Regions from separate parts of the Peribacillus sp. NJ4 genome, predicted to be linked through region 2. Evidence: riboswitches for the same ligand, from Rfam matches in the RefSeq annotation. Region 2 holds a riboswitch; the other holds the start of a gene.
The links. A riboswitch is a leader RNA that binds a small molecule or an ion and turns the genes downstream of it on or off. The one in region 2 is predicted to bind S-adenosylmethionine.

Region 1 (16,637 bases), 1.8 Mb from region 2:
CGTTACGATTTAGCTCTATCTCGATTTAATGACCCTTTCAATCGAAAGATTAATACCGATCATGCCATTTCAAGTGGACCACATTTCATTCTAATTGTCCTGATTTTAAAACTACGACTAAAACAATTTTATTTAGTTAACTTGATGCAAATGGCGCCAGACACTGTCCAAACCCGCACAAAAAAACATTTGACAGCGTTTTCTTATAAAGATAGTATATTTATTACAAGTTAACGATGATGGAGATTTGGAGACTCATGCTTTAATAGACCTTTTAAACAAAAAGGGCGCTATTTAAGTGTGGGTTTTTTTTATGTTTCAACATCGATACTTAACTTGGTTCAAAATTATAATAAGGAGGAATTGGATGCTCAAATTATTTAAGCCTGCCCTACCAGTGGAAAGATTACCTGAAGGAAAAATTGATTCTGAATATAAGAAACTTAGATTACAAGTTTTCATCGGAATCTTCATTGGTTATGCAGCGTACTATTTAATTCGCAAAAACTTTACCATGGCGATGCCATATTTAAAGGAGGAAGGGTTTACAACTGGAGAGCTGGGTCTTGCATTATCAGCCATTTCGATTTCATATGGGATAAGTAAGTTTGTAATGGGAACTGTGTCAGACCGAAGTAATGCACGGTACTTCTTGCCAGTAGGGTTGATTCTTGCTGGAATTGTTAGCTTACTTATGGGCGTCGTTCCATTTTTCACATCATCGGTTGCAATTATGTTCATCATGTTATTCATTAATGGATGGTTTCAAGGAATGGGTTGGCCTCCATCAGGCCGAGTACTTGTTCACTGGTTTAGTGTTAGTGAAAGAGGGGGAAAAACAGCGGTATGGAATGTTGCCCATAACGTGGGTGGTGGCTTAATGGCACCATTGGCGATTGCAGGTGTCTCCATCTTTGCAACATTTATGGGTTCTTCTTATTCAGGTTATGAAGGGGTTTTTATACTACCTGCTATAGTTGCTATTATAATCGCAATCATTTCATTTATCTTAATACGCGATACACCACAATCAGTTGGATTACCTCCAATTGAAGAGTATCGTAATGATTTTCCAAATAAAATGAAAAAAACGTTTGAAACAGAATTGACAACAAAAGAGATATTATTTAAATATGTTTTAAATAACAAATGGGTTTGGGCAATTGCGATTGCAAACATCTTTGTTTATTTCGTCCGTTATGGGGTACTTGATTGGGCTCCGACCTATTTAAGCGAAGAAAAAGGCTTCAACATGGACGAGTCCAGTACGGCTTATTTCTTATATGAATGGGCAGGCATTCCGGGAACTTTATTATGCGGTTATATCTCGGATAAAGTTTTTAAAGGGCGTCGTGGACCGGCCGGGGTTGTCTTTATGCTAGGAGTATTAATCGCAGTCCTTGTTTACTGGTTTAACCCTGCAGGTAACCCAATGATTGATATTATTTCACTAATTGCGATTGGATTCTTAATTTATGGGCCTGTAATGTTAATTGGTCTACAAGCACTTGATTTAGTTCCTAAAAAAGCTGCCGGTACTGCAGCAGGACTGACTGGCTTATTTGGATATTTAGGTGGATCAGTAGCGGCTAATGCCATTATGGGATATGTAGTGGACTTTGCAGGTTGGAATGCAGGCTTTACATTAATAACAATTTCTTGTGTTCTGGCAGTAGTGGTTTTTGCATTTACATGGAATGTTCGTGGACAGGAAGTAGTAAAAGGCTAATACAGGAAACATTTAGCTCAAGCTTCCCCTTTAGATGTATTTCTAAGGGGGATTAATTTTTTAGGACAATGGCCAAAAATACCACAAAATAAACTTACAAGCTTCATTTATAATCTGAATATTCGGTTTTTTATCTTCGCACGCAGGTGTGCATATGAATGAGTAAAATTTCATATTAAATAATAAAAAACTATGCCTATAAACCAATGGTCCAATAGGCATAGTCATACCAACAAAATTATATAGTTTAATGTCTTCTACAAATTTACTGGTTATTCCCGATCGAAAAGAGATGCACCTGCTATACCAGGCTTTGTCATCTCATAAGGATTTAAAATTAAATCCAATTCTTCTTCAGTTAACACATCATACTGTAAACAAAGTTCGCGAACTGATTTTCCTTTTAAAATCGCTTCACGCGCAATACGTGAAACCACTTCGTAACCAAGGTGCGGGTTGACCGCTGTAATCACTCCAACACTTTGTTCGACATAATCTTTTAAATGTTGCTCATTCGCTTCAATGCCTTCTAAACAATAATCTGTAAAGACATTGAAAGCATTGTTCATAATGCTGATAGATTGCAATAAATTGAATACAAGCACTGGCTCCATTACATTCAACTCTAGTTGCCCCGCTTCTGATGCTAAGCATATCGTATTATCGTTCCCGATCACTTGGAAAGCGACTTGATTAATTAATTCTGGCATTACTGGATTTACTTTTCCTGGCATGATGGATGAACCTGGTTGACGAGCTGGAAGTGTGATTTCTCCTAATCCCGCTCTTGGTCCTGAAGCCATCAAACGTAAATCATTAGCAATTTTAGACATATTCATCATACATACTTTCAATGAAGCTGACACTTCTGTATATGCATCCGTATTTTGGGTTGCATCTACTAAATGTTCTGCTCCGACAAGTGGCAATTCACTGATTTCAGCTAAATACTTAACAACATTTTCAATGTAACGCGGATCTGCATTTAATCCCGTTCCAACTGCAGTTGCTCCCATATTCACTTCATATAAATGTTGACGTGATTGACTGATTCTTTTTATATCCCGCTCTAATACGCGACTATATGCTTCAAATTCTTGCCCGAGACGAATTGGCACTGCATCCTGAAGATGTGTGCGACCCATTTTGATAACATGATCAAATTGTTTTGCTTTATTCTTTAGGACCGTACTCATCTTTGTCATTGTTTGTATTAACTGCTCTAATAGTCGTAGTGTTGATAAATGAATGGCAGTTGGAAATACGTCATTCGTCGATTGTGACATGTTAACGTGGCTGTTTGGACTAACATGAACATAATCACCTTTATTGTGTCCCATAAGTTCTAACGCTCGGTTGGCAACGATTTCATTAATGTTCATATTCATCGAAGTGCCCGCGCCGCCTTGAATTGGGTCAACGATGAAATATTCATGCCACTTTCCATCGATCACTTCATCTGAAGCTTTAACGATAGCGTTTCCAATACCTTCATACAAGCGTTTGGTATCCATATTTGCTAAAGCGGCTGCTTTTTTTATCATAGCAAGTGCACGAATCATTTCTTCATTGACTTTATAACCGGTAATCGGAAAATTTTCTACAGCGCGTAAAGTTTGTATTCCATAATAAACATCTGCTGGAATTTCCTTTTCCCCAAGAAAGTCTTTTTCAATTCGGTATGTTCTCTCATCTATCAACATTTCCTCTTGCCCCTTTGTTTGTTCTAGAATGTAATGTCCTCTGCAATCGGTGTTTCCATCAATTCCTTCACCTTTTTGGGATCCTGTGTCTTTGCTAATATCCACATCAACTTAGGAACGATGGCTTCTGTATTCATATTTCTGGAACGAATGATGACATTCTTATTTACTTTTCGTCCCACTTCGTATATATCCATATCCTCCCCTTCCTCTAAACATTGGGTAGTAATGACAACGGATATTCCACACTCGACCAACTCATTCAACTTCTCTAAAATATTTCTTCCTTGAAACGGAATACCGCCGCTCCCATAACTTTCAATTACAATTCCCCGGTATTGATTTTTCAGAAAATCAAAGAATTCGGGCTTAATCCCCGGATATAGCTTTACCAAAGCAACATCAGTACAAATGGAAGCATCTAACTTGGCTTTCTTATTCTTTGTTGATTGAACTGGCTTAAGATACTCAATTTTATCTTTTGATATGGAAGCAATATAAGGATAATTAATACTTTCAAACGAATCATAGCTTTTCGTTCTCAATTTAATGGCCCTTGTACCCTGGATGACTCTACCATCAAAAACTACATATACGCCTCCAATATCTTCACAAGCAAACCGAATCGCATCAGAGATATTTCTTTTGGCATCCGTCTTTTTAAAGGCAATTGGGATTTGAGAACCTGTAATAATAATTGGTTTCCCTAAATCTTGTAACATATATGAGAGCGCAGCTGAAGTGTAAGCCATCGTATCTGTCCCATGGGTGATCACAAAGCCATCGTAATCATGGTAGTGCTCATGGATGGATTGAGCCATTTCTGTCCAATCTTCCGGCTGCATATTTGTACTATCGATATTCATCAAAGGCTTACTATCAATCTGACATAAATCTAATCCCGGAAGGTGACCTAAAATTTCGTCAGCTTTCATCCCTGGAACCAGTCCATTTTCCCCTTCTAACGATGCAATTGTACCACCGGTAGTAATTAACATCAACTTCTTAATTTTTGACTTCAATTCCTCCAATTTACTACCCCCTATAAAGCCTCCCTGTATCCCAATCATTCTAAGCATCTCAGAAAGGATGTATTCATTGTAAATGTTCATGTTACGCGTACATCACATGTAATTATAGTTCTGTTCAAGAGTGAAATCAAGCTAAAGTTATTCATTACGCGTACACTTTATTGTCATATGATGGTATAATGGATTTATATAAAAGGAGAGTAATAAAAATGATATTAAATAGATTAACTACATTAAGGAAGTGCAAAAGGTGGTCTTTGCAATATACGGCTGACAGGCTCGGAATCGCCAAGAGTACCTATGCAGGTTACGAATCGGGCCACCGCCGCCCTTCATTAGAAACGATTAATTTATTAGCCGGCTTATATGATACATCCACCGATTATCTTCTAGGTAGAGTAGATTATCCAGCTTCTCTGCCTAAAGAGGTTTCCACAGAATCACTTCAGGTCTTGGAATTAACCGATTTATCAAATATGAAGCTTTCTGTCGATGGAATTTCTCTTTCTGAAGAAGAAACGATTCAATTTATTGCTTTTATTAGAGCTAAGCGAGAAGTGGAAGTAAATCGAGATAAACTTAATAAAACAAAAGAGCCATTGGGCTAAGTTCTGGTAAGTGGAATCTGATATAACCTTTCATTTAGCAACAAATATACGAATTCAAATTGCGGACATTATTATTTTCCTGCAGCATTTATGAGGGACATAACCGTATGACATAAAGCAGGGTCTTATAGTTATAAAGTGGACTTATTGCACTATCACCTGATAGTTGGGTTTTAACTTACTTGGAAAATTAGGATATGGTAGGCTTGATGGATTCTTTAAGAACATGAACTCCCTTAACTTTTGTTAGGATAAGTTGTCCTAGTTATTGAAGTTCGCACTTTCATGACTAAAATGATTGCTATTTTTTATGAAAAGAGAATATGTGTACAAATAGATTATACTACTAACTGGTCTGGGCTCTGCAATGAAAACTAATGTCCCGAGAAAGTAAGTTGGAGGTTTTTATCATTTAATAGAAGAAAGTCGTCTTATCATAGATCCTCCATTATTTTTATCCTGTTTTCCACTTTTCTTACAAAAAATTTTAACAGAATTTTTTGTAATTCTTCCGTTTTTCCCTCCATTTATACGCTTATTTACATTTAATCACTCCGACTTTCCCTCTTTATTATTTGCAATGAAAGAAAAAACCATAGCAAAGCTCATGGTTTTTTCCCAATCCCATATATGGAAATTAATGAAATCTTTAAAAGCAAATACGAAGCTGAATGTTGGAACCATCATGATGAAGTGGAACAAACGTTATTATTCATGTGCTGTTTTTCGGAAAGCGAAATTTTATAAGCCTTACTAGAATGGGAAATTGCTTATGCAAACAATAATAATTGCAATACCTTGCTAGTACTATGTTATGAGCGATATTTAAAAATGACTAAACTATATACTGCTTCCCAAATAATTAAGGCATCTCGTCTTCTTTTTCACGATTTTTAAAAGCTTCATGTGTGACAATATCCTCAATCTGTTCATATTGTCGACTATGTTCTTTCTCTTCGCTTATTCTATTATTAGGTAAATTCCCTGGATGTCCTTTTTCTTTGTGATTAAAATTTTTACCACGACTCATATTCATTCTCTCCTTTCTATTCTTGTTTATTTAGTTTTCCCAAGCGTAAAAAAAATATGATTTAATTTCCCTTTTTACTGATCGTGAATCATTTTATTAATAAGGAACTTTCATTCTAGGTTGACTCATATTTCATTGTTTCTTGCTTTAATGAAGGCTGTTTTTCATTGTTGCCTTAAGCAGTTTGGCTAAATAAGTAAAGGTGAATCTGAACCTGCTGCAAAATCGGATTCATTCCTCTCTTAATCCCGAGAGATAGCAACTAATATTTCCAAATCCCTCCTTTCTCGTTCAATATTCGTCTAATTGTACATCATGATCCAGGCAATCAAGCGGCAAAATCCGCAACCACCGTTAAGTAGGCGCAATTCGGTCAAGTGCATACATGAAACGAATCACTTATTTCAGAAGCCCCTAGAAACAATAAGCAATTCTCCCTTTCCTTCCAATAACTCAAATCTGAATAAAGAGACAAAAAGAACAGGAACCGCCTGATTAAGACGATTCCTGTTCTTTTTATTTTTGACAAGACGAGAGGGAGGGTTTTCCCACTTCTTACATAGCTAATAAAAACATTTTGAAATCCAGAAAAAAGGCTATGAGGATACCACCTCGGATGGTCGCCACTTTCTTGAAATCTCTTCAATATGATGAGGTGCCGTTCTGCAGCAACCTCCAATCAAACGTGCCCCTGCATGGTGCCATTCTTCGGATTTCAGGTTGAACTTGTTACAAGATTCTTGACCATGCCATGTTTTGGTATCCGGATTATAAGTTTCACCAGAATTCGGATAAACAATAATTGGTTTTTTCGTGTTTGCACTCAACACATTGATAGCTTCCGTGACAACTGATACTGGTGCACAGTTAATGCCAATCGCTGCAATTTGCTCACTTTCCTCAAACAACCTCGTACACTCCTCCAGCAATGTACCGTCACTTATCGCTTTCTCATCTTTCAAAGAAAAGGATAGCCAAGCATACACTTCTGGATAATCCTTCAATAATGAATCCAATACTTTTGCTTCTTGAAGGGATGGAATCGTTTCAAATGCTAAGAGATCAGCACCTGCTTCAATCAAAGCTGATATTCTTGGGCGATGAAATTCTACTAAGGTTTCATCTGAAACACCATAGTTTCCTACATATTCTGAACCATCTGCAAGGTACGCCCCATAAGGTCCAACTGATGCAGCAACCAATGGCTTAGGTCTATTTGTTTGCGTTTCATCCTTCCAATAATCATCCCTTGCTTTCCTTGCGAGTAACACCGTTTTCCGAATTAACTCCATGGCCTCTTTTTCTTGGATCCCACGCAGGGAGAAACCTTCAACGGTGGCTTGGTAGCTTGCAGTTATCGCACAGTCCGCTCCAGCACGAAAATATGCAGAGTGAACCTGATAAATCACTTCTGGATTTTCAAGTAATACACGTGCAGACCACAGGGGATCGTCCAAATCACATCCATACCGCTCGAGCTCTGTAGCTAGAGCTCCGTCCAGAATCATGACTGAATGATCTCGTAAAATAGCGTCAATTGGGTTTATTTTATTCTTCATGGTTTTACTCCTCTTTTCTTTGAAGATTGTGTAATATAATAAGTTCCATAGCAAAACAAAATAAATGGAATACCACAATAAAGTGCTATCCGTTGTGTAGGATCAAAGGCAATTCCTATACATGAAGCAAGACAAAGCATGAAAGAAACGATTGGTACGAACGGATATAATGGTGTACGATAAGCCAAATCATTTACTGAATTTCCTTCTTTTATAAAACGTCTTCGGAATAGGAACTGTGAAGCGCTAATACTCATCCAAACTACAACCACGGCTAGACCCGAAATGGATACAAGGACGATATACACCGTATCCGGTGCAATAATACTCGAGAACAAGGCTAAACCACCACCCAACATACTGAAAATGACTGCATTTATCGGAACGCCTCTTTTTGTTAATTTTGCAAATATTGGTGATATCGTTTTCTTATCTGCAAGGGACCAAAGCATTCTGGAAGAGGCATATAGACCTGAGTTTGCAGCAGACAAAATGGCAGTTAAAATAACAAAGTTCATGATATCCGCTGCATATGGCACTCCAATTCGTTCAAGAACTGCAACAAAGGGGCTCTCTAATACGCTTGCATCCGAAACAGGCAATAATGCGGATAATACAACGATGGTTCCTACAAAAAAGATGATCAATCTCCATAATGTCATGCGGATTGCCTTTGGTATCGTTTTTTCTGGATTCACAGTTTCTCCAGCTGCAATTCCGATTAATTCAGTTCCAGAAAATGCGAAATTCACCGCAAGCATCGTCATTATAATGGCAAAAGCACCATTCGGAAATAAACCTGCACTTGTAAAATTGGAAAATAGCGGTGCTGGTTGTGAGTTAGTCATTGGAATAAAACCTACCATTGTCGCTGCTCCCAAAATAATAAATATCACAATCGCAATTACCTTTATAGACGCAAACCAAAATTCGGATTCAGCGAAAAACTTAACGGTCCAAGCATTTAATGCCAAGACCAATATGGCAAATAGAGCACTCCATATCCAGACATTGATTGATGGAAACCATCGCTGCATCAACAATCCTGCAGCCGTGAATTCCGAACCTAGTGCAACAGTCCAGGTTAACCAATATAACCAAGCTACTGTAAACCCTGTCCCTGGTCCGATGTATTTTGCTGCGTAGCTATGAAACGCACCTGTCTCGGGCATATGTACTGCCAGTTCACCTAGACATAGCATGACTAGATAAACCACTAATGCTCCAATCAGATACGAAAGGATGGTGCCCAACGGGCCAGCCTGCTGAATCGTATAACCCGAACTTAAGAACAAACCTGTTCCAATCACCCCGCCAAGCGATAGCATGATTAAATGCCGTGTTTTCATTTCCCTTTGAAATTCCTGTTTCCTTTTGTTCTCCATTCATACTCTCCTTTATCCTGCATCCAGAAAAAACGAAAACGCACTCTAAAAAGAGTGCGCTACTGACAAATAAAAACGTACGGTCTTATCTATCAAGGTTTCACCCCCTGGAATTAGCACAGTGTCTTAGCAGACCTGTTGCTGAGGTTTCATAGGGCCAGTCCCTCCACCTCTCTGGATAAGAAATTAATTTTTTATAACTTTATCAATCTATGAAAAAATTGTCAAGTTTTGTTTTGGAATATAAAGAATTCCCTTTACATTCAGACGATTTTGTCACCTCCGGCATGATTGCTTGTTTTGGTACAGTCGCTCACCGTATTAGAATTGCAGATAATTCTAATCGGGAATAATTTTGGTATAAAAAAAATGACGACATCTTAAAAGATGACGCCATTTTTTCTTTCTTATCACTTAAGGTCGTTCCATTTCAAATAATTCCCCTAGTTTTGTATAAGTATGACCCGCTAATCTTGCTACAGGTTTAAGCCCATTCTGGTCAATTCGGCCATTATGGTAAATATCTTGCTCTATATGATAGCAGACTATTTTACCTATCAATAAATCACAACCAGGTTTATCTAGGGAACCTCCCAATGGAATCGCATGCTCTAATGTACATTCAAAGCGTACCTTCGCTTCTTGCAATCCTGGTACGGATACCTTATCACTAACAGCCGTCGTGAAATTGGTCAGGCCCAATTCACTTTCATCCGATGGGAGTTCCTTGGCCGTTCGATTTGCATCAGCAACATTATTTTCATCAGTGATATGAACAACGAATTCCCCTGATTGAATTGCATTTCTTGCAGTGTCCTTTGAAACTCCTTCTTTCCGTTGAACAGAAATGGAAATCATCGGAGGATTGGAACTGACTATGTTAAAAAAGCTGAACGGCGCTATATTGATGGTACCGGTTTCGGATTGTGTCGTAACGAGAGCTATGGGTCTCGGTATAATGCTTCCAGTCAAAAACTTATAATTTTCCCGTTCAGTCAGACCTTCAGGATTTACTGAAATCATCTTCATTCCCTCTTTCATTCTTATATAAAGTTCTTATGAAACCATGAACCTGCTGCCTCGACCTCTGAACGTGTTAACTGATGACCGTAATTTTCCCAGTGAACTTCCACCGAAGCACCAGCTTGCAATAAAAGTTGATTAAGTTCATCCGTTTCTTCTGCCGGGCAAATCGGATCGTTTTTACCTGCAGCAATAAATACTGGTATATCTGAGAGTGACGGCATAGCAATCCCGCGTCTAGGCACCATTGGATGATGAAGAATCGCTCCTTGTAGTGCCCCTTCGAAATGGAACATCAAACTTGCCGCTATATTTGCACCATTAGAATAACCTAATGCTACCACTCTGTCACGGTCGAAGTCATATTGTCCGGACGCTAATTCCAAGAAGTCATTAAGCTCATTCGTACGGAAAATCAAATCTTCTTCGTCAAAAACCCCTTCAGCTAACCGGCGGAAAAAACGAGGCATTCCGTTTTCAAGGACATTTCCCCGTACACTCAATACGGATGAACCCGGTGAAACCATTTCCGATAATGGCAAGAGATCTGATTCCGTTCCTCCAGTACCATGTAAAAGCAAAAGTAACGGAGCTTCTGGATTACTTCCTTTTTGAAAAATATGTTTCATCATTTATCCTCCTCTAGTACTCTCGGCACTGCCGGCAGTAACGTTTTCTCCATGATTCCCCTTTTTTCTTCCAGCCATGGCGGGAGCATCAATTTACTACCCATCGTTTCCTTCGTCTCATCATGAGCAAAGCCAGGTGGATCTGTGGCAACTTCAAAGAGTATGCCTCCATCTTCCCGGAAATAAATGGCATCGAAGTATTGACGGTCTGTAAATGGGGTCACGCCATAGCCATTGTTACCGATATGTTCTCGCCATTCTTTATGATCTTCATTATCGCTTGCACGCCATGCCAGATGATGGACAGTTCCTACTCCGATTTTTCCATTTGGCAAAACGGTTTTTTTAACATCTATTAAATTTCCGATGTCCGATGTGGATTTGAAGCGGATGAAATCGTCCTCTTCCCCGATCTTTTGCAGGCCCATCACTTCCTCTAATAGTTCCATCGTTTTGATCGGTTTTGACGTCAATAATACAGCACCGCCAAATCCCTTGACTGCCTTATCAGCTGGTACACCGCCGAATGACCACTCGCTATTTTTACCTTCTTTACGCTCAACCAGTTCAAGTTGCAAACCATGTGGGTCTTGGAATTTCAGATATTCCTCACCGAAACGTGATGACTTTTCAAAGTCTATATTAAATTTACCCAAACGCATTTCCCAGAAGCCCATTGAACCTTCCGGAATGGCATATGTCGTAATCCCCACTTGTCCAGAGCCAATTGTCCCTCGGTATGCCCCAGGCCAAGGAAAGAAAGTGATGATAGTACCCGGTGAACCTGATTCATCTCCGAAATATAAGTGATAGGTGCCTGGATCATCAAAATTAACAGTTTTCTTCACCATACGCATTCCTAATACTCCAGCATAAAAATCCACATTCTCTTGAGGATTGCCTACAATTGCGGTTATATGATGTATTCCTGCATTTTGCTTTCTCATGCCGATTACTTCCTTTCCCGTTGATTAATTTGTTGATTTAGTATTCAGGGGTTTTAAATTCGATTCAATATCTTTTCTTTTCGATTCTAAAAATGGTGGCAGTGCAAGGTTCTCGCCTAGGTGCTCCTCTGCTTCATCCACTGCAAAACCAGGTCCATCAGTCGCTAATTCAAATAATATGCCATTCGGCTCCCTAAAATATAGTGAACGAAAATAAAAGCGGTCCACATATCCCGAGTTCACGAATTTCGATTCACTAATTTTCTCTATCCATTTTCTCAGTTCTACTTCATTATCCACCCGGAAGGCAACATGGTGTACTCCGCCTCTCCCCAATCGTTCTCGGGGAATGTCATTCCTTTCTTCGACATGGACTTCCGCTCCTGTTCCTCCCTCACCTGTCTCGTAGACGACAATCGGATTTTGCCCCCTAATTGAGGATGGGTATGTGCCTGATTTCCTGAACCCCAATACTTCGGTAAGAACGCTTTGCGTTTGTTCAATATTGGGTACAGTAAGTTTAACTGGTCCTAATCCTAGTATGGAAAACTCTTGCGGTACAGGGCTTCCATCCCATGGTAACCCTCCTTGAACGCCTTTATTATCCTGATCGGAAACAAGAAGAAGCCTTTGCCCTTCAGGATCTTTAAAAGAAAGAACCTTCCTTTGGAAACGGGTTGATATTTCATCATGATCAACCTTGGATTCCACAAACCGTTTTTTCCAATATTCGAGTGCTTCATCATCCCTCACCCGTAAAGAAATTTCTGAAATACTATTGTTTCCTTCATGAGTGCGGGCAGCATTGGGAATTTCAAAAAATGTCAGTTCCGTTCCCGGTGAACCAATTTGGTCTCCATAAAATAAGTGATACACACGAATATCATCTTGATTCACCGTTTTTTTGATTAATCGCATCCCTAATACTTTCGTGTAGAATTCAAAGTTGTTTCCCGCTCTAGCTGTAATCGCCGAAACATGATGTAATCCTTTTAATTCCATCCGTACCACTCCTATCTTTATAAATCTCCCCTTAAGGAGATGAATTATCCGCCAATAATATCTCGAATTCAAGGTATCTAATCTGTTATACACAACACTTTTAATAAAAATATCTTGAATTAAAGATAAACGACATTTATATATTTGTCAACCATTCCTGATTCAAATATTTCAAACCATTCACTTAATAAAATAATAATATCAGGTCAAAATAAGTCGGTATAATTAATGGAGGTGTGATATATGGCTAAAGATTTTTCAAGTGCAATTGAAGATAGGCGCTCATATTATTCCCTTAGTAAGGAAATTGTCGTCCCTAATAAAAGGATTAAGGAAGTTATCGATCATGCCGTTCAATATTCCCCTTCCGCTTTCAACTCACAAAGTGCAAGAGTGATTGTTTTAACCGGGAAAAGCCACGACCAATTATGGAATATCACAAAAGAAACATTAAGAAAAGCAGTCGGTGACAAAGATTTTGAAAAAACGGAAGAAAAAATAAAGTCATTTATAAATGGTTATGGTACGGTTTTATTCTTTGAAGATCAGGCCATTATAGAAAGGCTTCAAGAACAATTCAAGACGTATGCCGAAAACTTCCCGATTTGGTCTAACCAATCATCTGCCATTTTACAATTTGTCGTATGGACTTCCTTGGAAATTGAGGGGTTTGGTGCAAGTCTTCAGCATTATAATCCTTTAATCGATGACGAGGTGAGAAAGACATGGGATATATCACGCGACTGGAAACTCATCGCACAGATGCCTTTTGGAAAACCCACTGCAGAGCCTGGCGATAAAGCCGTCTCACCACTTGAAGAACGAGTGAAATATTATCAATAATACATTAGGGCCGGCTCTACATACTGAGCCAGCCCTTACTTTTATTTCACTTTAATAATCTGGGAATGTAGCAAAGAATTTTGAAAATATCAATGACGCAAAGCCCATAAATTCTACAACCGGCATGATTTTATTATACTCATTGTCGTTCAAAACGTACATTTCGCCCCCCTAGTAACCTATTGAATTGGGGAAGAACGCCCTGGTAGCCATTCCTTCAAATAAGATGGGAGTTCACCCGAATATTGTTTTACAGCATGTCCACTTTTCAGTAGACTGAATGTCTTATCCTTGCATGTTAAATGCTCCATTACCGGATAAATCATTTCCTGTGGGACCAATCGATCATACTTACTAGCTATGACCAAAACACTAGCATTAATTTTTGATAGCTTTGCTTTTTTTCCCCTTACCTTGAAACCACCATTAACCAAGCTATTTTTCATTAAAAGTTCTTTGGTTATTTGTTTTGCGGCTGCTCCGGATAATGGTACATGCCCATTAGCCCAAGCATTGAAACGGCGCCAATTTTGGACGTATTCCTCATCATCCGCTTGATTCAATAAAGATAAATAGGGTGATAAATAGATTGGAGATGTAATTAACCGGATTCCATATTTGACTGCACTGGCTGGGATCGTTTGATAAATATCGATCGTCTCGTCAAAATTCGCGGTACCTTCCTTTAACGCTTCCTGCCATTTATCAAAAAATTCTGAGGCACTGAAATCTACCGGTGTAACGGAGAGGATCAAATTCTTGATTGGCTCGTTTGCAATGGCAGCATATATTGCGGCTATTGTACCGCCGAGGCAAAACCCCATAACTGTAATTTCTGATGCTCCAGAGTGGCGTAATGCACGCTGCACCCCTTTTTGAATATAATCGATGATATAATCTTCGATCGATATTTCACCATCTTCAAACCCCGGGCTTCCAAAATCAAGCAAATACACATCAAAACCTTCATTTACAAAAGATTCTATTAAACTATTCCCTGGGGACAAATCAAGAATCAAAGGAGTATTGATTAGTGAATATATAAGAAAAACCGGTACATCATATTTTTTTTGTGCTGACGGATAATACCAAAGCGTTGATTTATTTTTTTTCCACACCGCTTTTTTCGGCGTCAGTCCCACTTCAGGCATTGGCTGATTGGGAATATCCATAAAATGTTTCCATTTAGTTATGGATTCGGATTGATTTTTCGGCACTTTCCGCTTAGCCATTTGAATTCCCCTGTCCAATTGAATCGACCTCAGGCAACTGTGCACTTAACAACAAAGAGTTATTTATAAAATCCGATATCCTTTTTTTACTCCCTTCCATTTCATTGGATTCCAATCTTGATTTCTTTTTCATACTGCGCGATGAATTGGCATTCCGTTTATTGCGTAATGAAGAATTACCTTTAGCAGTCCCTTCTCTATCCTCAACAAGTGTATAGACCAACTCTTCTAACCTATCAATCTTTTCTTCGAGCTGGATGATTAATTTCGCTACACTCGCCACATCTTTTTTTGTTGGATAATTCATGATGATGGACATTCTTTCTGATTCTTCCTGCATCCTATTTATTCTTGGAATCTGCATTTGTGCATTATCGCTTATTCTTTCTATTAATTCACGATTATTTAGCAAACCCTTGATTTTATCATTCAGCTGCTGCTCTTTTTGTGTGCCTATCAGTTTAAGTCCTTTAAAAAAATTTGATTTTTCCGCCATATATATCTTCCTTCCTTCTCCTCCGTTTATACTGCTGCCGATATTCCCCCGTCAATGATCAAAACATGACCAACCATATAGTCAGAAGCCTTTGAGGCTAAAAATACGGCAGCTCCCTTTAAATCATCATCGTTGCCAAACCGGCCCGCAGGAGTTTTACCTAATATGTCATAGTTGGAATTTTCAAGAATATTCTTTGAGATCCTAGTCGGGAAGAATCCAGGTGCTATCGCATTTACTTGGATACCGTACCTAGCGAGCTTTACCCCTAAATCCTTAGTCAATGTAATGACGGCACCCTTACTGGTGTTATAAGCAATGGTATCCAATAGCTCTGGAAACGTCCCGCCAAGACCCGTCACAGATGCAATATTTATGATTTTTCCGGAATTTTGCTGCTTCATGATCTTCGCTACAGCCTGTGAAAACAGGAAAGTACCTGTAACATTTACATTCAATACTTTTTCCCACTTATCCTTGGGAAGATCAAATAGCGGCCCTGCCCAGGACGTGCCGCTATTATTGACAAGAATATCAATCGTACCGAATTGGGCAACCGTTTCCTGTACCACATGATCAATATCACTCTCTTTCGTGATATCACATTCAAAGGCAACTGCCTTAATCCCCATTGATTGCAAGTGTTCGCATACCTCTTTACATACAGGAAGATTTCGTGAGGCAATGGCTATATTTGCTCCTGCCTCCCCCAACGCCATGGCAATCTGTTTGCCCAGTCCCCTACCGCCACCGGTAATGATTGCCGTTTTATTAGTCAAATCGAACATATTACTTAAAGTAGTCAACTTTTCAGCCCTTCCGTAATGAATTATTATTTATATAACTAATCTATATTATTATAGAAAAGCCTATCCAATATGGTGCTTAAAATAGCCTAATGCCTCTGCCTTTTGTTTGACCAATCCTAACTGGACACACTGTAAGTTTTTTTCGTCGTTTGTGAGAAATTCGACCGAACGGGCACATTATTCGGCATTTTCGGAGATTATTCGAACAGATCGACACTTTTTTCGGCCATTTGGAATCTTAATTCGACGATTCAACACTTTCGAGCAAAATCGAATACATAACCTGTTTAATCGTTTACACTATTAGATATAGTAAGGAGGTTAAAAATATGACGTTACATCACTTTCATTTAACCGCGGAATGGCCTGGCGGCAGAAATGATATCGGCACGATTCAATCAGGAAATCTGCAAACACAGATAAGTATCCCTACGGAAATGGAGGGACCAGGGATTGGCACTAATCCCGATGAAATGCTGCTTGGAGCGGCCTCGACCTGCTATATCATTACCTTTGCTGCCATGTTAGAGCGAGCCCATATAGAAAAGGACAGCTTGACCATGCAATCGGAAGCCTTAGTGGATGTTACAAATGGTGTATTCACCTACAAG
Region 2 (16,637 bases):
CGCTTTGCCCTTCAGTGAGGGTATTCGTTTTGAGGACTTCCCCTTTGCTCAGCACATTTTCAATCCGCGTCTTTTGACCGCGCAGAACATCTTCATATTGTTTTTCGATATAACTTTTTCCGACCCGGTCATTCCTGGTATAGTCGCGTGCCAGATAATAGTCAATATTTTCACTGGGAATGCCTTCTTCGGAAGAAGAGACTTTGCCTAGAACCGACCGGAGGGTCTTGTCATACTTATATGTCCTTTCCCAATCCGTCGTTACATCCACGCCGGGCATTTCATCCAAATGTTCACTAACCCTGGCGAATTCTTTTGTGGTGACATCTTTATTCTTCACGATTGACGGTGCGAGGGCATAGCCACTATTGAATTCCCGAAAGATGGCGATCACTTCCAACTCATCCTTGGTGAATTTCTTGATATTTTCATCGGTTACCCGTTCCATTTGAAGTTTGTATAAATCTTTTTGCTCCAGTTTCTTTTCGATTACTTTCTTCCTCTCGGCTTTGGTAATCAAGGATTCGGCTTCTTTTGGATGTTTTAAAATCCAAAAATCCTTTTTATCCGGCAGTGTTACCTTTTTTGTATCTTTTTCTATCAAGGTAGCAAGGACCTCCGCCGTCTTCACCATATCAGCCGCTTTCGTATTCGGGTATTTCGTATAAGTGATGGCGTTCCGCGGCTCATTATCAACGACCGGATTCAAGTTGCGGTCATACATCTTACCACGGGGAACGGGAGTATTGGCCACATCGTTTTCCGTTCGGTCGACTTCGCGAAGGTAATCATCCCCATACACGATTTGGACGATGCCAAGCCGGATTATTAAGCTTGAAAATAAAATGAATATTAAAAAGAACATAAAGTTCAGTCGGAAAGGAATTGGGGTTTTTTTCTTTTTTTCTTTGGCCATGATTAACATTCCTTTCTAGTAAAAGTAAAAAATAAGAAAATTCCTATCTCCAATGATATATAAAATTAACTTATTTTTCTATGCTTTATCCGTAAATTTATCTATATTTCCAAAAGATTGTTTAAGAGTTATAAAATTCCTAGTAGTCTCTCAATTGGGAAAATTTATTTAAATTTATATGACAAATGATTTGGGTGGGGTTCTAATAGATAAAGAGTGGGGGAAGCAGCACGGCGGCAATCAAGAGGAGAGATGCTTTATAGAGTTGCTCATGTGAAAAAGGAATGCTCAAATCAAAGTACTTGGAGAGATGGTCATGGTGAATGAACGATCAATGACTTTAAACCTTCGAGAATTCATTCACAATGCCTTAAGTACCATGATTTTTTATTCAAGCATTAATTTGCTTCAGATTTCCTAACGGGAGTTAGAGTCGCCACACTGATAATTTCTTTGAAATATCCGCATAGCTCAAGCCATTTTTCCGGGTAAATATAGATGAAACGTTCAATCGTTTCTATAGAGTGAAGTATCAGGCAATCGATTTGATCCGTTTTTCGCTTCTGTAAATTGAATAGAAGCTCATGCGGGATGGTGTAATAAGGATGGATTTGATACGGATTCAGTATGACCGGGGAAATATTCATTTCGTCCCTATACTTGTCCGTCATGATCTTTTGGATTGTAAAGCTTTCGTTAGTATGTAAATCCCCGAATCTGTAGTTTGGATTCAATAGTACAATGCCTCTCATTTGAATCACCCATTCTTTTTGCTAACCATTCTTGCCAAATGGAGGATGGGATATTCAAAGTAAGAGGCCTGATGCTAGAAAATGGCTTTCATTCCGTTAAGGGTCTTGAGCTGCTTGACATTTTCGAGCACCTTGTTGGTCAGGTCCGCCTTTTTAGTAATCGGTGAGCTTCGTAAATCTTCTATGAAGCTTTCATTCGAGAACCAATCAATGGGAGGGAGAGGAAAGACTATTTGATCTGCCCATGCATCATGAAGAGTGGGGCTGTAGACTTTAGCATCTTTTGCCGTGGTTGGGTCTGAGGTATATATTTTTTTCCAGTAATCCTCTCTGGAACCCGTGTGTGGGACCTCTTTTGTAAATTGGCTAACACCGCGAAAAACAACCGGATGCTGAAAAAGAAGCCCATATAAGAATTTTCCCGTTTCTATACGCTGTTTCGGATCGGCAAAGCGTTCAACGGTCAGGCCTGTCAAGGAATGGAGTCCGTCTTGCTTGTTTTCGTAAGGGAAGATCACATTCATGAAGCCTAAGTATTCCTGAAGCTGAAAATCAAGCCTTCGGAGGATTTCACCATGGCGGGTACGTTTTAGTACCCTTTCCTGAAGCATTCTTTGTTCATTAATGATGAGGGATGTTGTCAAAAGGGGTGAATGTGGTTCTTCGATGAAAGATTCCCAAATCGGGGCCATGAATCTTGAAATGCGGAATACCTGTAAATATTTCCTTATTGGAAGTGCTTTTTGTTTAGAAAGTTCATATAAAAGGAGCTGGGGGAAGGCATCGGCAAATATGGCTGAATTGGCGCGCTCAAGGAACAGGAAAAATTTCTGCCGTTCCGCTTTGTCAAGAAGATGGGTCATGGATGAACTTTTCAAGTCAGTCATATGGTATCCTCCATTCCTCGAAACCATATGTGCTAAAAAGGCCCAATGGACCTCTGGATTACGATTGTAAAAGGCGAGATATGCTTGTGTTCTTGTGATATTGTTCCTGTTCAAGGCAGCCGTTTCGGTACGAATGCTTTTTACAAGGGCGGTTTCCTCCGGAAAAAAAACTTTTGACTCATCCAAAGGCTGAAATAGCTCTTTTTGTAAATGGGATTTTAGCGTGTCATATCTTTCAGCATCGATGATGGGTTTGGTTTTGACAGGGTTTTTGCCTAACAACTTCTGCACATATTGGGAGAACATACGATCACCACGAATGTTTTTCGATCATTATATGCAGAGCCGTCAAGAAAGGGGCGTTACATTTGCAACGCCCTTGATGGTTTTCTTTTGTCATCAGTTATTTTTCTTCTTCTTTTCCCTGTACAATAAAATATAATAAACTATCCAGAAAAGTAACACAGGAATGAAGGATAACGGTCTATATTGGACCGGTACGGCAAATAAGATGAAAATGGATGAAAGTAAAAAGGGAACCGCCAGGAGTATATATTTTCTCCAGTGCATATGCTGAACCTCCTTAGGTTACGTCATTCTTATAAGAATAAAGGATTATCCATCAATAATCTAGAAAAGTCACAATTGACAAAAATATACACACGTAGTAATCTTTAAATATAAGTTAAAAATTACCATTAATCAATGTAAAAGGAGGCGAACGTCATGACTAAATCAGTTAAGCATATGGATGTTACAACCGAATATCATACGTCCGCCTGCCCTGAGACTTTGTCGTTCTAGACAAAGGATTGAGAACGTGTTCATTCATCATTTTAAGCGCAGGTTGTGGAATTTTCGCGGCCTGCGCTTTTATATGTGTTCTTACACATCTAAAAAAGCTTCCGCTAATTGGCGGAGGCTTTTTTGGCATTTTGGATTCAGGTGCAATAGCATCCTTTCCATATAAAAGATAGGAGGAATTTTAAATGAGACAAAAGAAATTGGGAATCTTACTGCACCCCGGAGATCCAGAAAGCGGTTAGCGAAGGGAAAGGTTTGAACAAAAGGGAGGGGAATTCATGTTTGCGATTTTTAAAAAGTTGTCCTGGTTCTTTAAAGAACAGTGGCGGCGTTATACCTTGGCCATTTTATTCCTATGTCTAGTGAATATCTTGGAGGTGATCCCGCCAAAATTAGTCGGGAATGCCATCGATGATATGAACAGTGGAAGCATGACGCAGGAAGATGTCATGAAATACGTTATTTATTTGCTTCTGGTACTGAGCGGCAGCTACCTATTTGGGTACTTATGGAGTTATCTGTTATTCGGCGGCGGAAACTTGGCCGAACGAAAACTAAGGTCCGGATTTATGGGCCATTTGCTGAAAATGACGCCGACTTTTTATGAAAAAAACCGTACAGGGGATTTAATGGCAAGGGCAACCAATGATTTAAAGGCAATATCCCTCACAGCTGGTTTCGGGATATTGACGCTAGTTGATGCGGTGCTGTTCACCATTACGGTTGTGGTCATGATGGGAGCCACCATCAGCTGGCAGTTGACGATTGCGGCGGTGCTGCCACTTCCGATCATGGCAGTGATGATGCAAATATACGTGAAAAAAATTTACAAACGTTTTACTGATGCACAAGCTGCCTTCGGTTCTTTAAATGACAAGGTCCTGGAATCCATTTCAGGTATCCGTGTCATCCGGGCTTATGTCCAGGAACGGGAGGATGAAAAACGATTTGATGAAATGACGGAGGATGTATATCGCAAAAATCTCGCCGTGGCTAGAATCGACGCCCTTTTTGATCCAACGATCAGCATCATCATCGGAATCAGTTATTTAATCGGTTTGGGCTATGGGGCTTATCTTGTTTTTCAACAGGCCATAACTCTTGGCGGACTGGTTTCGTTCAATGTTTACCTAGGCATGTTAATTTGGCCGATGATTGCGGTGGGTGAACTGATCAATGTCATGCAAAGGGGAAATGCTTCGCTGGATCGTGTTCAAGATACCCTTTCATATGAAGCGGATGTGAAGAACCCATTGGGTTTGGAGAGTATTCCAAATCCGGAAAATATTGAATTCGATCAAGTGTTTTTTACATACCCTTCCTCTTCAGTAGTCAATCTATCCAATATTTCTGTACAGCTTGAGCGTGGTCAAACATTGGGTATCGTCGGGAAAACAGGAAGTGGAAAAACGACATTCGTGAAGCAATTGCTACGGGAATATCCTCTAGGAACAGGAGAAATTGCTTTGGCGGGAATTCCGTTGGAGCAACTGGATCTGGAAGATATTCGTAACTGGATCGGTTACGTTCCACAGGACCATTTTTTATTCTCGAAGTCTGTTAGGGAAAATATCTTATTCGGTAAAATGGATGCAACAGAAGATGAACTAGCTGAAGCTATCCGGCTTGCGGATTTTGAGAAGGACTTAATGATGCTGCCTAACCGTCTTGAGACACTCGTCGGTGAGAAAGGTGTCGCTCTATCTGGAGGGCAAAAGCAGAGGATCTCGATTGCCAGGGCACTGATCAAAAATCCGGAAATCCTTATATTGGATGATTCCTTATCCGCTGTAGATGCGAAAACGGAAACGACCATCATCGAAAACATTCAAAATGAACGGGCAGGGAAAACGACCATCATCACAACACATCGCTTATCAGCCGTTCAGCACGCGGATAGGATTATCGTGTTGGACAGCGGGGAGGTCATCGAAGAGGGGACTCACGGAGATTTACTGCAGAATAATGGCTGGTATAGGGAGCAATACGATCGACAGCAGGTTGACCAAGGGACGGAGGTGAAGGCATGAAGGTCGTAAAGAAACTTTTTAATTATGCTGCACTATATAAAAAATTGATCATTGGCGCCCTGATCATGCTGGCACTTTCGGTAGCCGCCGATTTGACGGGTCCATTCATTGCCAAGAAAATCATCGATTCACATATACTTGGCATCGAATCTTCCTGGTATGAAACGGTTAAAGGAAAAGATGCTGTTAAGTATGATGAAAATTGGTATAAACGGGCCGATTACTTTAATGAAGGTGAGATGAAAGGCAGGGAAGTCCGCGTTTTGCAGGTTGGCAATCAATTTGTCTTCGTAGATGAAGCCGTGCCTATGGATGGCCGAAGAAGCTTGGAGAACCAATCGTTGATCATCAAGAAAGACGGGAAAGAGCAACGGGTGCAAGCGGTTAAATTGACCAGTCAGGAAGTGATGCGGTTTTATCAACCGGAAATTCCGCGAATTTTTAAGCTTGTGGCTTTTTATTTTGGCCTTGTCATCATTTCCTCCATTTTTCAATATGGGCAGAGTTTTTATTTGCAGAAAGCGGCGAACCGAATCATTCAAAAGATGCGAAATGATATTTTTACGCATATTTCCCGTTTACCGATACGCTATTTCGATAATATGCCAGCGGGAAAAGTGGTAGCCAGGGTCACTAATGATACGGAAGCGATCCGGGAATTATATGTAACGGTGCTCGCCAACTTCTTCTCGAGTACGATTAATATCTTCGGCGTTCTGATTGCTTTGTTCATTCTGGATGCACGTGTCGGTACCATTGGGCTTTTACTCATTCCGATCATCGTTATCTGGACGACGGTATACCGTAAATTCGCCTCAAAATATAATCACATCATTCGGGAACGGGTCAGCGATATTAATGGGATGATCAATGAATCCATTTCTGGAATGAGCATCATTCAGGCATTTGGACGTGAAAAGGAGACGAAGCAATCTTTTGAAAATTTGAACCGGGAGCACTATTCCTATCAAAATAAAATGCTCCATTTGAATTCGTTGACGGGTGGAAACTTAATTGGTGTCATTAAAGTTCTGGCGCTAGTGGCATTCGTCTGGTATTTCGGGGGGATTTCCCTTACAGCGAGTTCAGCCATTTCTTTAGGGATGATGTATGCAATTGTTGATTTGATCAGCCGCCTGCTTCATCCGCTTCACGGAATCGTCAATCAGTTCGCTAACCTAGAACAGGCACTTGTTGCAGGGGAGCGGGCATTCAGTTTATTGGATGAGCAGGGATTGGCAGTCAGTGATGAAAACATATCCAGATACAAAGGAAACGTGCAATTCGAAAATGTTTCTTTTGGCTATAAGGATAATGAATATGTGTTAAGGGACATTTCCTTCTCAGCTAAACAAGGGGAAACGATCGCTTTAGTTGGCCATACTGGATCAGGAAAAAGTTCCATAATGAATTTATTGTTCCGTTTTTATGACAGTAGTGATGGGCAAATCAAAATTGACGGAAGAAATATTTTGGATATTCCCCATCAAACGCTTAGGGAGCATATGGGAATCGTCCTCCAGGATCCCTATTTATTTACTGGCACCATTGCTTCCAATATCAGTCTGAATCATAAAGGCATCACAAGGGAAATGGTTGAAAAATCATTAAGGGATGTAGGGGGCGACAAAGTGCTGAAGCATCTTCCTTTAGGGCTGGATGAACCTGTGATTGAAAAAGGAGGAACGTTGTCTTCTGGACAGCGGCAGCTAATCTCTTTTGCACGTGCTCTTGCATTCAATCCGGCGATATTGATTTTGGATGAAGCGACGGCAAGCATCGACACAGAAACCGAGGCAATTATCCAGAAGGGAATGGAAGTGCTGAAAAAAGGGAGAACGACCTTCATCATTGCACATAGACTCTCCACGATTAAAAATGCCGACCAAATTCTTGTACTGGATAAAGGGCGGATTGCTGAGCAAGGTACACATGAAGAATTAATGGAACTAAAAGGGAAGTACTATCAAATGTATGAGCTGCAGGCTGGGCCGCATAAAGGGATGGCCGGTTGAAACACAATTGAATAAGTATGGATAATCAAGATTAAACTTATAATGAAGGTGCCGTTATTGGCACCTTCAAGCACAATTCTTGATAATAGTAATCATTACGTTTAACATATACCTATACTAACGATGAGGTGATAATAGTGAAACAAGAAATTCATCCCGATTATCGACAAGTAGTATTCATGGATACCAACAGCGGTTATAAATTTTTGACAGGTTCCACGAAAACATCCAATGAAACGATCGAATGGGAAGACGGCCAAACGTATCCATTATTAAAAGTGGAGATTAGTTCGGATACGCACCCTTTTTATACTGGAAAGCAGAAGTTTGCTGAAAAGGGCGGACGGGTGGATCGCTTCCTGGATAAATATAATATGAAGAAATGAGAGTAAGGCCATCGGGAAATCGTTAGCCTTTTGTTATGGATGGGTTGAACAAGAATTTAAATGATGCAAACAAAAAGGGTGCCCATAAATATGGGGCACCCCTCCTTTTTTCATTTCGCAGCAATTGCTTCCCCTTTTGCAATATTTACAAGGGCCGCATCGAAGTCCTTGATTAAATCGTCCGGATTTTCAAGTCCGACAGAGAGACGAAGCAAGCTGTTCGTGATGCCCCGCTTTTCCCTTTCATCAGCAGGCATGGCAGCGTGGGACATTTTGGCCGGGTAGGATAATATGGATTCGACAGCTCCAAGGCTTACGGCAAAAACAGGAAGCTCGACAGTGTTCACGAAAGAGCGGAAGACTTCTTCGCTTTCCAATTCAAATGATAGGACCGCACCGGCTCCAAGTGACTGGCCTTTCTGGATGGCGTGCTGTGGATGATCTGCTAGGCCGGGATAATACACTTTTTTAACCAAGGGCTGCTTCTTTAAGTAGGCGGCAATCTTTTCTGCCCCTTTTTGGGAGTGCTCCATTCTAACGGACAAGGTTTTCAGACCTCTCATTACTAGCCAGGCGTCCTGGACACCAAGAATCGCTCCAAAGGAGTTTTGGAGGGAACCGAGTCTTACTGCCAATTCCGGATCTTTCACTACAGCAAGTCCAGCTACCACATCACTATGTCCGGATAAAAACTTCGTCGCACTATGAAGGACAACATCAGCGCCCAGATTCAGTGGTTTCTGTAATGCTGGCGTCAAGAATGTATTATCAACAAAACTTAAGGCCCCGGCTTTTTTTGCGATTTCACAAACGGCTTTAATATCGGTCACTTTAAGTAATGGATTTGAAGGCGTTTCGATGTATATGGCTCTCGTATTTGGCTGAATGGCCGCTTTGATGCTTTCAAGATCCGTCATATCAACGAAAGTATGCTCAATATTGAAACGTGTCAAAACACTTGTGACCATCCTGAACGTTCCTCCGTACACGTCTTCGGAAATGACGATATGGTCTCCGGCAGACAACAGCAGGAAAGCTGTTGAAATGGCTGCCATTCCTGATGAAAAGGCAAAACCGTGTGTGCCTTCCTCAAGTTCGGCAATGATATCTTCCAGCGCTTCGCGAGTTGGGTTCCCGCTTCTGCTGTAATCATATTTACCGAATTGATCGATATCGGATTGATGGAAAGTGGAAGCGTGCTGAATGGGGACGCTCACACCGCCTGTTGCCGGATCGAATTTATGTTGATTATGGAGTAATTTGGTTTCAAAGCTAAAATCATGATCGGTCATCGTAGTGCCTCCCTTTTTACGTGTGCGAATGCTTCCTGTAAATCCTGAATCAAATCGTCGCTGTCCTCAATGCCGACGGAGAAGCGAAGCAGGCGATTACAAACCCCATTGGCCGTTCTGACTTCAAGAGGTATATCGGCATGTGTTTGTGTAGCAGGATAGGTGATGAAGCTTTCGACCCCACCAAGGCTTTCTGCAAACGAAATTAATGAGAGTGATTGTAAAAATGGGTTGACCGCCGCTTCTTCAATGATGCGGAAGGAAATCATGCCGCCCCTACCGGGATACAATACGTCCGTAACACAATCATGTTCCGACAAGTAATCTACAAGTACCTTTGCATTCTTTTCATGACGATCCATCCGCAATGCCAGGGTTTTCATTCCGCGCATCAACAGCCAAGAATCAAAGGGGCTCAAGACAGCACCAGTACCATTATGATGGAAGGCAAGTGCATCACATAATTCCGCGCCGCTGGCCACGATCAGTCCGGCCAGCACATCATTATGACCACCGAGATACTTGGTAGCACTGTGAATCACAATATCCGCTCCAAGCAGGATGGGTTGTTGAATAAGAGGCGTGTAAAAAGTATTATCAACGATTAACAATAAATCAAATCGTTTGGCCAATGCGGCAACGGCGCTAATATCCGTTTGCTGCATAAGAGGGTTAGTGGGAGTTTCAATGAAGATGGCTTTCGTGTGAGGAGTGATGGCTTTTTCGATATCCTCCAAACAACAAGTGTTCACATAGTCACACTGCAACCCCCATTTCTTAAAACCTTGTTCTAACAGACGATATGTACCCCCATAAAGATCTTCGCTGACAATCCATGCATCACCTGATTTAAATAAGGCCAGTATAGTAGAAATGGCTGCCATTCCTGAACTGCAGGCATACCCTTGGTCGCCTTTTTCCAGATCGGCGATGGATCGTTCCAATAGTTGGCGTGTAGGATTACCTGTCCTTGTGTAATCGAATCCAGTCGATTGACCGATTCCTTCGTGGCGAAAAGCAGTTGAAAAGTATACCGGCGGATTGACTGTTCCTGTCGCCGTTTCGCTGCGATTTCCTAATTGAGCAAGATATGTTTCAGTTTTGTACATAGTTTTCACTGCTCCTTTGAGTTATATAAAATAAAAAAAGTCTTCTTTAAGAAGAAGACTTTGATTAAGTAGGGACGAGTCATTCTTCTTATCTTCCAAGTTCACAAACTTGTGGAATTAGCACCTTTTCATTGGTTTGAAACAAATGAAGGTTGCTGAGGTGTCATCGGGCCATTCCCTATACCTCTCTCGATAAGAGTTTAGATTATTCAATTTCTTTTGAATTTACTATAAATACAAAATACTGTCAAGAACAAGTTTGATGGATATTGCTTCGATGTTCATGACTAGGTCTATTGGAGCCTAGCGGTGTCAACACTTTACGTGTCTAAAAAGAATATCCGGAATTTGCATGTGGTCAGGGATAATCCTGAATGATCCTGTTGAATGAATTAATTGAATTTTTCAGAAAAAGGGGAGGCCTGGCCGGATATTTTTGCTTTAAAATAATAAAGTTTGTACAATGTAAGGAGAGAGAATAATACGACATTATTCATTTCATATACTTAAGGTCTTCGATGAATAGTGCAAACATAGGAGGAGAACACATGGATTACAGAATCGAACGAGATACGATGGGTGAAGTGAAAGTTCCTGCCGATAAATATTGGGGAGCACAGACCGAGAGAAGCCGTAACAATTTCAAAATCGGTAATGAAAAAATGCCGATTGAATTGGTTCGTGCATTTGCATACGTTAAACAAGCTGCGGCAAAGGTGAACTATGATCTCGGTGATCTTTCAGAAGTTAAAAAGAATGCCATCGTTAAGATTTGCGGCGAAATCCTTGAAGGTACGCTTGATGAACATTTCCCGCTTGTAGTTTGGCAAACGGGAAGCGGGACGCAAAGTAATATGAACGTGAATGAAGTGGTCGCTAACAAAGGGAATGAATGGTTAAAAGAAAATGGTGAATCGGAAACACTTCACCCGAATGATGATGTAAACAAGGCACAAAGCTCCAATGATACTTTCCCGACCGCCATGCATATTGCAGCCTTTATGGAGGTCGCTGAAAAGTTGGTTCCTGCCATCAAAGCACTTCGTGATACATTCGATTCAAAAGAAAAAGAGTTTTGGGATGTCGTGAAGATTGGCCGGACACATCTTCAAGATGCAACACCACTGACATTAGGACAAGAAATTTCTGGCTGGAAAGCGATGCTTGATAAAGATCTAGCGATGATTGAGGAAAGCAGCCAAAAATTATTGAACCTGGCTCTAGGCGGAACGGCAGTAGGAACCGGAATCAATACAAAAAAAGAATTCCCGGGACTTTCCGCAAAACAAATTGCAGCAGATACAGGACATCCTTTCGTCACATCGGATAATAAGTTCCATGCATTGACAAGCCATAACGAAATCGTTTATGCACACGGTGCTTTGAAAGCATTGGCAGCGGATTTAATGAAAATTGCGAACGATGTCAGATGGCTGGCAAGTGGTCCTAGAAGCGGAATCGGCGAAATAGCCATTCCTGAAAATGAGCCAGGCAGCTCCATCATGCCGGGTAAAGTCAATCCAACACAGAGTGAAGCGCTTACCATGATTGCGACACAAATCGTTGGTAACGATGCTACAATTGGATTTGCAGCAAGCCAAGGTAACTTTGAATTGAACGTATTCAAACCAGTCATCATCTATAACTTCCTACAAACAGTGAAATTATTGACGGAAGGCATTCACTCTTTTAACATTAATTGTGCGGTTGGCATCACTGCAAATGAAGATAAGATCAAAGAAAATGTAGATCGCTCCCTTATGTTGGTAACAGCATTGAACCCGCATATTGGTTATGAAAAAGCAGCCAAGATCGCCAAAACTGCATTCAAGGACAACTCTACCTTAAAAGAAGCGGCCTTGAAATTGGAGTTCCTCACGGAAGATGAATTCAAAGCATGGGTCGATCCCGCTGACATGGTTAATAAATAATTCCATAGGAGTGCCCTCCCGCCGGTTTTAGGGAGGGTGTTTCCATGTGTTAAAATAATGAAAGCAACAAATACTGAGATCATAAGTATCGGGAACAGGAGGAATAACAATGTCTTTATGCCCGCTTTGCAACGGTCTAAGAAAAATTCATGTAAATTGCCCGGAATGCAGCAGCAATCTTGAGGATAAAGGGAAATTCATGGATTACGATGATGATTACAGTGCTTATATGGATATCGACACACTTAAGCTGAACGATGGATACCCTCAATCCCTTCAAAAAGGCCAATGCCCGCATCTTATGAAATGCTCTGAATGCGGACATGATGAAGTGGTATTGGTCCAGGAATAGATTTGACCCTTATTTAATATTTGAATAAACGAAAAAAAGACCCATTCATGAACGGGTCTTTTTACGTTTAATTGGCAGATAACTTCATGCTTTCCTGCATTTGTTCGTCCTCTTCAACTAAAATGCGATGTTCGGTCCCTTTATCAAAAAAGTGTGCTTTATTCATGTCAAGGGCTAGTTTTATGTTCTCGCCTGCCTGGATAATATTCTTGGCATCTACCCGTGCGACGAAGTCCTGCCCCTCTAATGTGGAGTAAAGCATGATCTCCGCGCCCATGAGTTCAGCTACATCAATTTGGGTTGTGAATGTACTGTTGGGGGACTCCGTGAAGTAATCTCCTTCGTTATGGAAATCCTCCGGACGGATACCAAGGATCATTTCTTTTCCGACATATCCTTGATCACGCAGCATTTTCATCTTCAATCCGGGTATTTCAAGCGTTTGTTCGCCAATTTTAAACATGCCTTCTTTTAATGTTCCGGTAAAGAAGTTCATGGCAGGCGATCCGATGAAGCCGCCGACAAAAACGTTTATGGGTTTCTCGTAAACGTCTTTTGGGGCACCGACCTGTTGGATGATACCATCTTTCATTACGACAAGGCGTGTCGCCATGGTCATTGCCTCTGTTTGGTCATGTGTGACATATATCGTTGTGGTGTCCAGCCGTTTATGTAGTTTTGCGATTTCAGCACGCATTTGAACCCGCAGCTTTGCGTCGAGGTTGGATAATGGCTCATCCATTAAAAATACTTTTGCATCCCTTACAATTGCACGGCCTAGTGCCACACGCTGGCGCTGACCACCTGAAAGGGCTTTCGGTTTCCTATTTAGCAGCTCTTCAAGTCCGAGGATCCTTGCAGCTTCATTGACCCTTTGCTTGATCTCCGCTTTTGGCGTTTTCCGGAGCTTTAATCCAAATGCCATATTGTCATAGACTGACATATGTGGATATAAGGCATAGTTCTGGAAAACCATCGCAATATCACGATCTTTAGGGGGGACATCATTGACTCGCTTGCCGTCTATAAATAAATCCCCTTGGGAAATGTCTTCCAGTCCGGCAATCATCCGTAAAGTCGTCGATTTGCCGCAGCCTGAAGGTCCCACAAAAACTATGAATTCCTTATCGGCAACACGAAGGTTGAAGTCTTTAACAGCTGTCACCTTTTTATCATAAATCTTGAATATATGATCTAATACTAACTCTGCCATGAAAAATCCCCCTTTTAAACTCTTGATTACTTGTACCAATTAAATATAGTCTAAGCTATCAGTTTAGAAAAAAGTATGGGCACATTGCACAAAAAAGGAAAAAAACCCCTGTTTGTAATGAAAATTATTCATTCAGTAAAAGAATCAAGTACGCAGTCAAGGCGTGACGAAAGTTCCTAATATCGAGACCAGTTCTTTCAGAGAATTTATCTATCCGGTATTGTAAGCTGTTCCGATGTATATAAAGCTGTTTGGCGGCATAGGTGGCATTGGAATTACATTCGATATACGTTTTGATCGTTTTGATAAGTTCAGTATCCTGCTTGGTCTTGCCGAGAATCTCATTGATATACCACCTTGCATTCGTAACGGAAGGGTCATTTATTAATGAGTGGGGGATGATGTCTGCCAAATTAGCAACCTTTAGATCCGGCAGATGCACTTGTGCCAAATCAAAACATTTTTTCTCCTGGTTCCTGTGATGATGAAGGTCTTGATTTACAGGGTGAAAGCGCCCGGTGAACATACGTGTCTTTACATAAAAGTCACTTTCAAGCGTGGAAGAAATGGCGATTAGTTCATTATTTGATAAAGATTCATCCTTGTCCGTTTCAATTAAGATTCCTGACGTTTCATTTTCCCAGACCAATGCTGCGTCAGATGGAACGAAAGCGAGGAAGGCGTCTTCAAAATCGGAGATGGAAAAATCAGCATGAGTCAGCTTGAAATGAATGAATCGAACATTCTCCCAGCTTGTTAAGGGCAATGGTGCATTCGGTTCGGATAAAAAAGTTTTCCATGATACGTCTTGATACGTTTTTGGGTTATTTGGGTTTATGGAAGGAGCAAATAGCAGTTCCAATAAACGGATTTCTTCTGTTGTGATTTCTGAACGGGGAATCCCAAGTATACTTCTAGAGTCTTCGAACCAAACATATTCAGAAATTTCATCAGTATCCATTTTATTGGTAATAGTATTCGGGAATTTTTGTTTAAGATTTTCAAGCATCGTCTCCACCTTCTTTCTTCATATCCATATCATTATAGCGAAAAAGAATAAAGTGCAAAAGATTAAGAATATTACTAGTTTTTAAGAAAAACCACCTGACAAGGTCAAATCATTCCGGTAACGCAAATTCATGGTTAAAAAGCGAGTTGAAAGAAAAGTTGAAAGTATTGTTAATTTTAGGCAAGGGTTTTGCGTATGCTTTATGGAATATCGTTTAAGAGGAGGCGATTGTATGAACATTTTAATATTGGGTGGTACACGGTTTATAGGCCGGTATTTAGTTAAAGCTGCGATTGAGAAAGGGCATGATGTCACACTTTTTAATCGTGGAAGCAACCCTGATGTTTTTGGCGAAATCGAACAATTAAGAGGGGACCGCGACGGGGATCTGGAAATGTTGAAGGAAAGACATTGGGATGCAGTCATTGACACATCGGGTTTTATCCCTCGAACTGTAGAGAAATCTTGCAGATTACTGAATCAGGTTAAACATTATACATATATTTCAAGCTGCTCAGTTTATAAGGATCCAAGCAAACCGGGCATTGATGAAAATGGAGCGGTTCATACACTAAATGATGAAAAAGTAGAAGAAATCACCCGTGGAACGGCTGGACCGATATACGGGGAATATTATGGTCCGCTAAAATCATTGAGCGAAAAAGCAGCTGAAAAAGAACTGCCGGGGAAAGTCTTGTCAATTCGTGCTGGCCAAATAGTAGGTCCATATGATTACACTGACCGTTTGCCATACTGGCTTAAGAGAATAGCGGAAGGGGGAGAAGTTTTATCCCCGGGACGCCCTGGCCGTCCAATCCAATTTATCGATGCAAGGGACTTAGCTCAATGGATCATACAAATGATAGAAAAAAGTATGACAGGTGCATATAACGCCGTGGGACCGGATTACACTCTAACTATGGGTCGTTTACTTGAAGACTGTAAAAAGGTGACAAGAAGCAATGCTGCCTTTACATGGGTATCTGAAAAGTTCTTGATGGACAATAAAGTCGAACCGTGGGGAGAGATGCCTTTATGGATACCGGAAGAGTTCCCTTTTCCAGGAGCCAAGGAACCTTTGAATGGATTTTTGGCTTTTGATAACAATAAAGCCATCAATAATGGACTAACATTCCGTCCGCTTTCTGAAACACTCGAAGATATTTGGGATTGGGAAAAGAACCGACCAGAGTCAGCTGATAGAAAAGCTGGTATCCACAGACAACATGAAAGTGATCTCCTTCGATTATGGAAACAGACTGTCTGATGAAAGCTTCTTTTATTAGACTGAAGGATTGGCACCACATTATGTTTAATGATAGGTGCATAGAGAAAAGGGTGATTTGAAACAAGCAATGTTATGATTTGATTCCTTTATGTATTAAAAAGCGATGGGGAAAAACCCCATCGCTTTTTCAGTCCATGGATGTGCTTGCGTGGGTTGTGAGGACTTCAAGGTTTTCCATGGCTGCTGTCACTTTTTCCCGGTTAATATCAGGGAAAAGAAGATGGATGCCTTCCCCTTCTTTGACAGAGTGGGCTGCAATCTCTTGAAGTTCCGCCCTATGTTCAACCGTCAGACCAATATCAAACAATGTCATAGGCAGTTTAAGCACCTGGTAGAATGGAAGTAATTGTTTTATTTCTGAGAATTTCCCTTCCAACATAAGCTGGACTAAAATGCCATAAGCCACTTTTTCCCCGTGAAGTAAATGATGAGTTTGCGTAATGGAAGTCATGCCATTATGAATGGAGTGGGCACCGGCAATGCGCAGGTACTGGTCACCAAAGCCGCCAACTAGACCACTGGTGATGATGTTCGTTTCAATTACACGCTTTAGTGCGTCTGTCCATTTGCCCTTTTCCAAATCCGCTAGGGCTTCCTCGCCATATGTCAATAATACTTCCTGACATTGCCTTGCGGCCATATGTGCCAATTCA

Region 1: it holds a riboswitch for S-adenosylmethionine, as region 2 does, so the genes downstream of both, mmuP (S-methylmethionine permease) here and QUF94_RS21330 (methionine biosynthesis PLP-dependent protein) in region 2, are expected to answer to the same signal.

Annotation. Positions count from the first base shown of each region.
Region 1 covers NZ_JAUCFQ010000001.1:2,505,650-2,522,286, reverse strand. Annotated here, with positions in the region: gene glpT (glycerol-3-phosphate transporter) at 368-1,729, shown strand; gene aspA (aspartate ammonia-lyase) at 2,002-3,432, opposite strand; gene QUF94_RS12675 (asparaginase) at 3,456-4,442, opposite strand; gene QUF94_RS12670 (helix-turn-helix domain-containing protein) at 4,673-5,071, shown strand; gene QUF94_RS12665 (hypothetical protein) at 5,934-6,101, opposite strand; gene mmuM (homocysteine S-methyltransferase) at 6,698-7,660, opposite strand; gene mmuP (S-methylmethionine permease) at 7,657-9,045, opposite strand; SAM riboswitch class I at 9,128-9,230, opposite strand; gene QUF94_RS12650 (flavin reductase family protein) at 9,460-10,068, opposite strand; gene QUF94_RS12645 (alpha/beta hydrolase) at 10,089-10,697, opposite strand; gene QUF94_RS12640 (ring-cleaving dioxygenase) at 10,697-11,644, opposite strand; gene QUF94_RS12635 (ring-cleaving dioxygenase) at 11,669-12,646, opposite strand; gene QUF94_RS12630 (nitroreductase family protein) at 12,890-13,489, shown strand; gene QUF94_RS12625 (alpha/beta fold hydrolase) at 13,669-14,721, opposite strand; gene QUF94_RS12620 (hypothetical protein) at 14,714-15,217, opposite strand; gene QUF94_RS12615 (SDR family oxidoreductase) at 15,244-16,005, opposite strand; gene QUF94_RS12610 (OsmC family protein) at 16,356-16,637, shown strand, end outside.
Region 2 covers NZ_JAUCFQ010000001.1:4,274,093-4,290,729, reverse strand. Annotated here, with positions in the region: gene QUF94_RS21370 (peptidoglycan D,D-transpeptidase FtsI family protein) at 1-916, opposite strand, end outside; gene QUF94_RS21365 (hypothetical protein) at 1,315-1,668, opposite strand; gene QUF94_RS21360 (DUF2515 family protein) at 1,743-2,846, opposite strand; gene QUF94_RS21355 (hypothetical protein) at 2,955-3,125, opposite strand; gene QUF94_RS21350 (ABC transporter ATP-binding protein) at 3,638-5,389, shown strand; gene QUF94_RS21345 (ABC transporter ATP-binding protein) at 5,386-7,404, shown strand; gene QUF94_RS21340 (type B 50S ribosomal protein L31) at 7,542-7,790, shown strand; gene metC (cystathionine beta-lyase) at 7,901-9,082, opposite strand; gene QUF94_RS21330 (methionine biosynthesis PLP-dependent protein) at 9,079-10,191, opposite strand; SAM riboswitch class I at 10,277-10,390, opposite strand; gene fumC (class II fumarate hydratase) at 10,740-12,122, shown strand; gene QUF94_RS21320 (hypothetical protein) at 12,232-12,474, shown strand; gene QUF94_RS21315 (ABC transporter ATP-binding protein) at 12,542-13,687, opposite strand; gene QUF94_RS21310 (PucR family transcriptional regulator) at 13,812-14,696, opposite strand; gene QUF94_RS21305 (NAD-dependent epimerase/dehydratase family protein) at 14,929-15,963, shown strand; gene QUF94_RS21300 (iron-containing alcohol dehydrogenase family protein) at 16,112-16,637, opposite strand, start outside.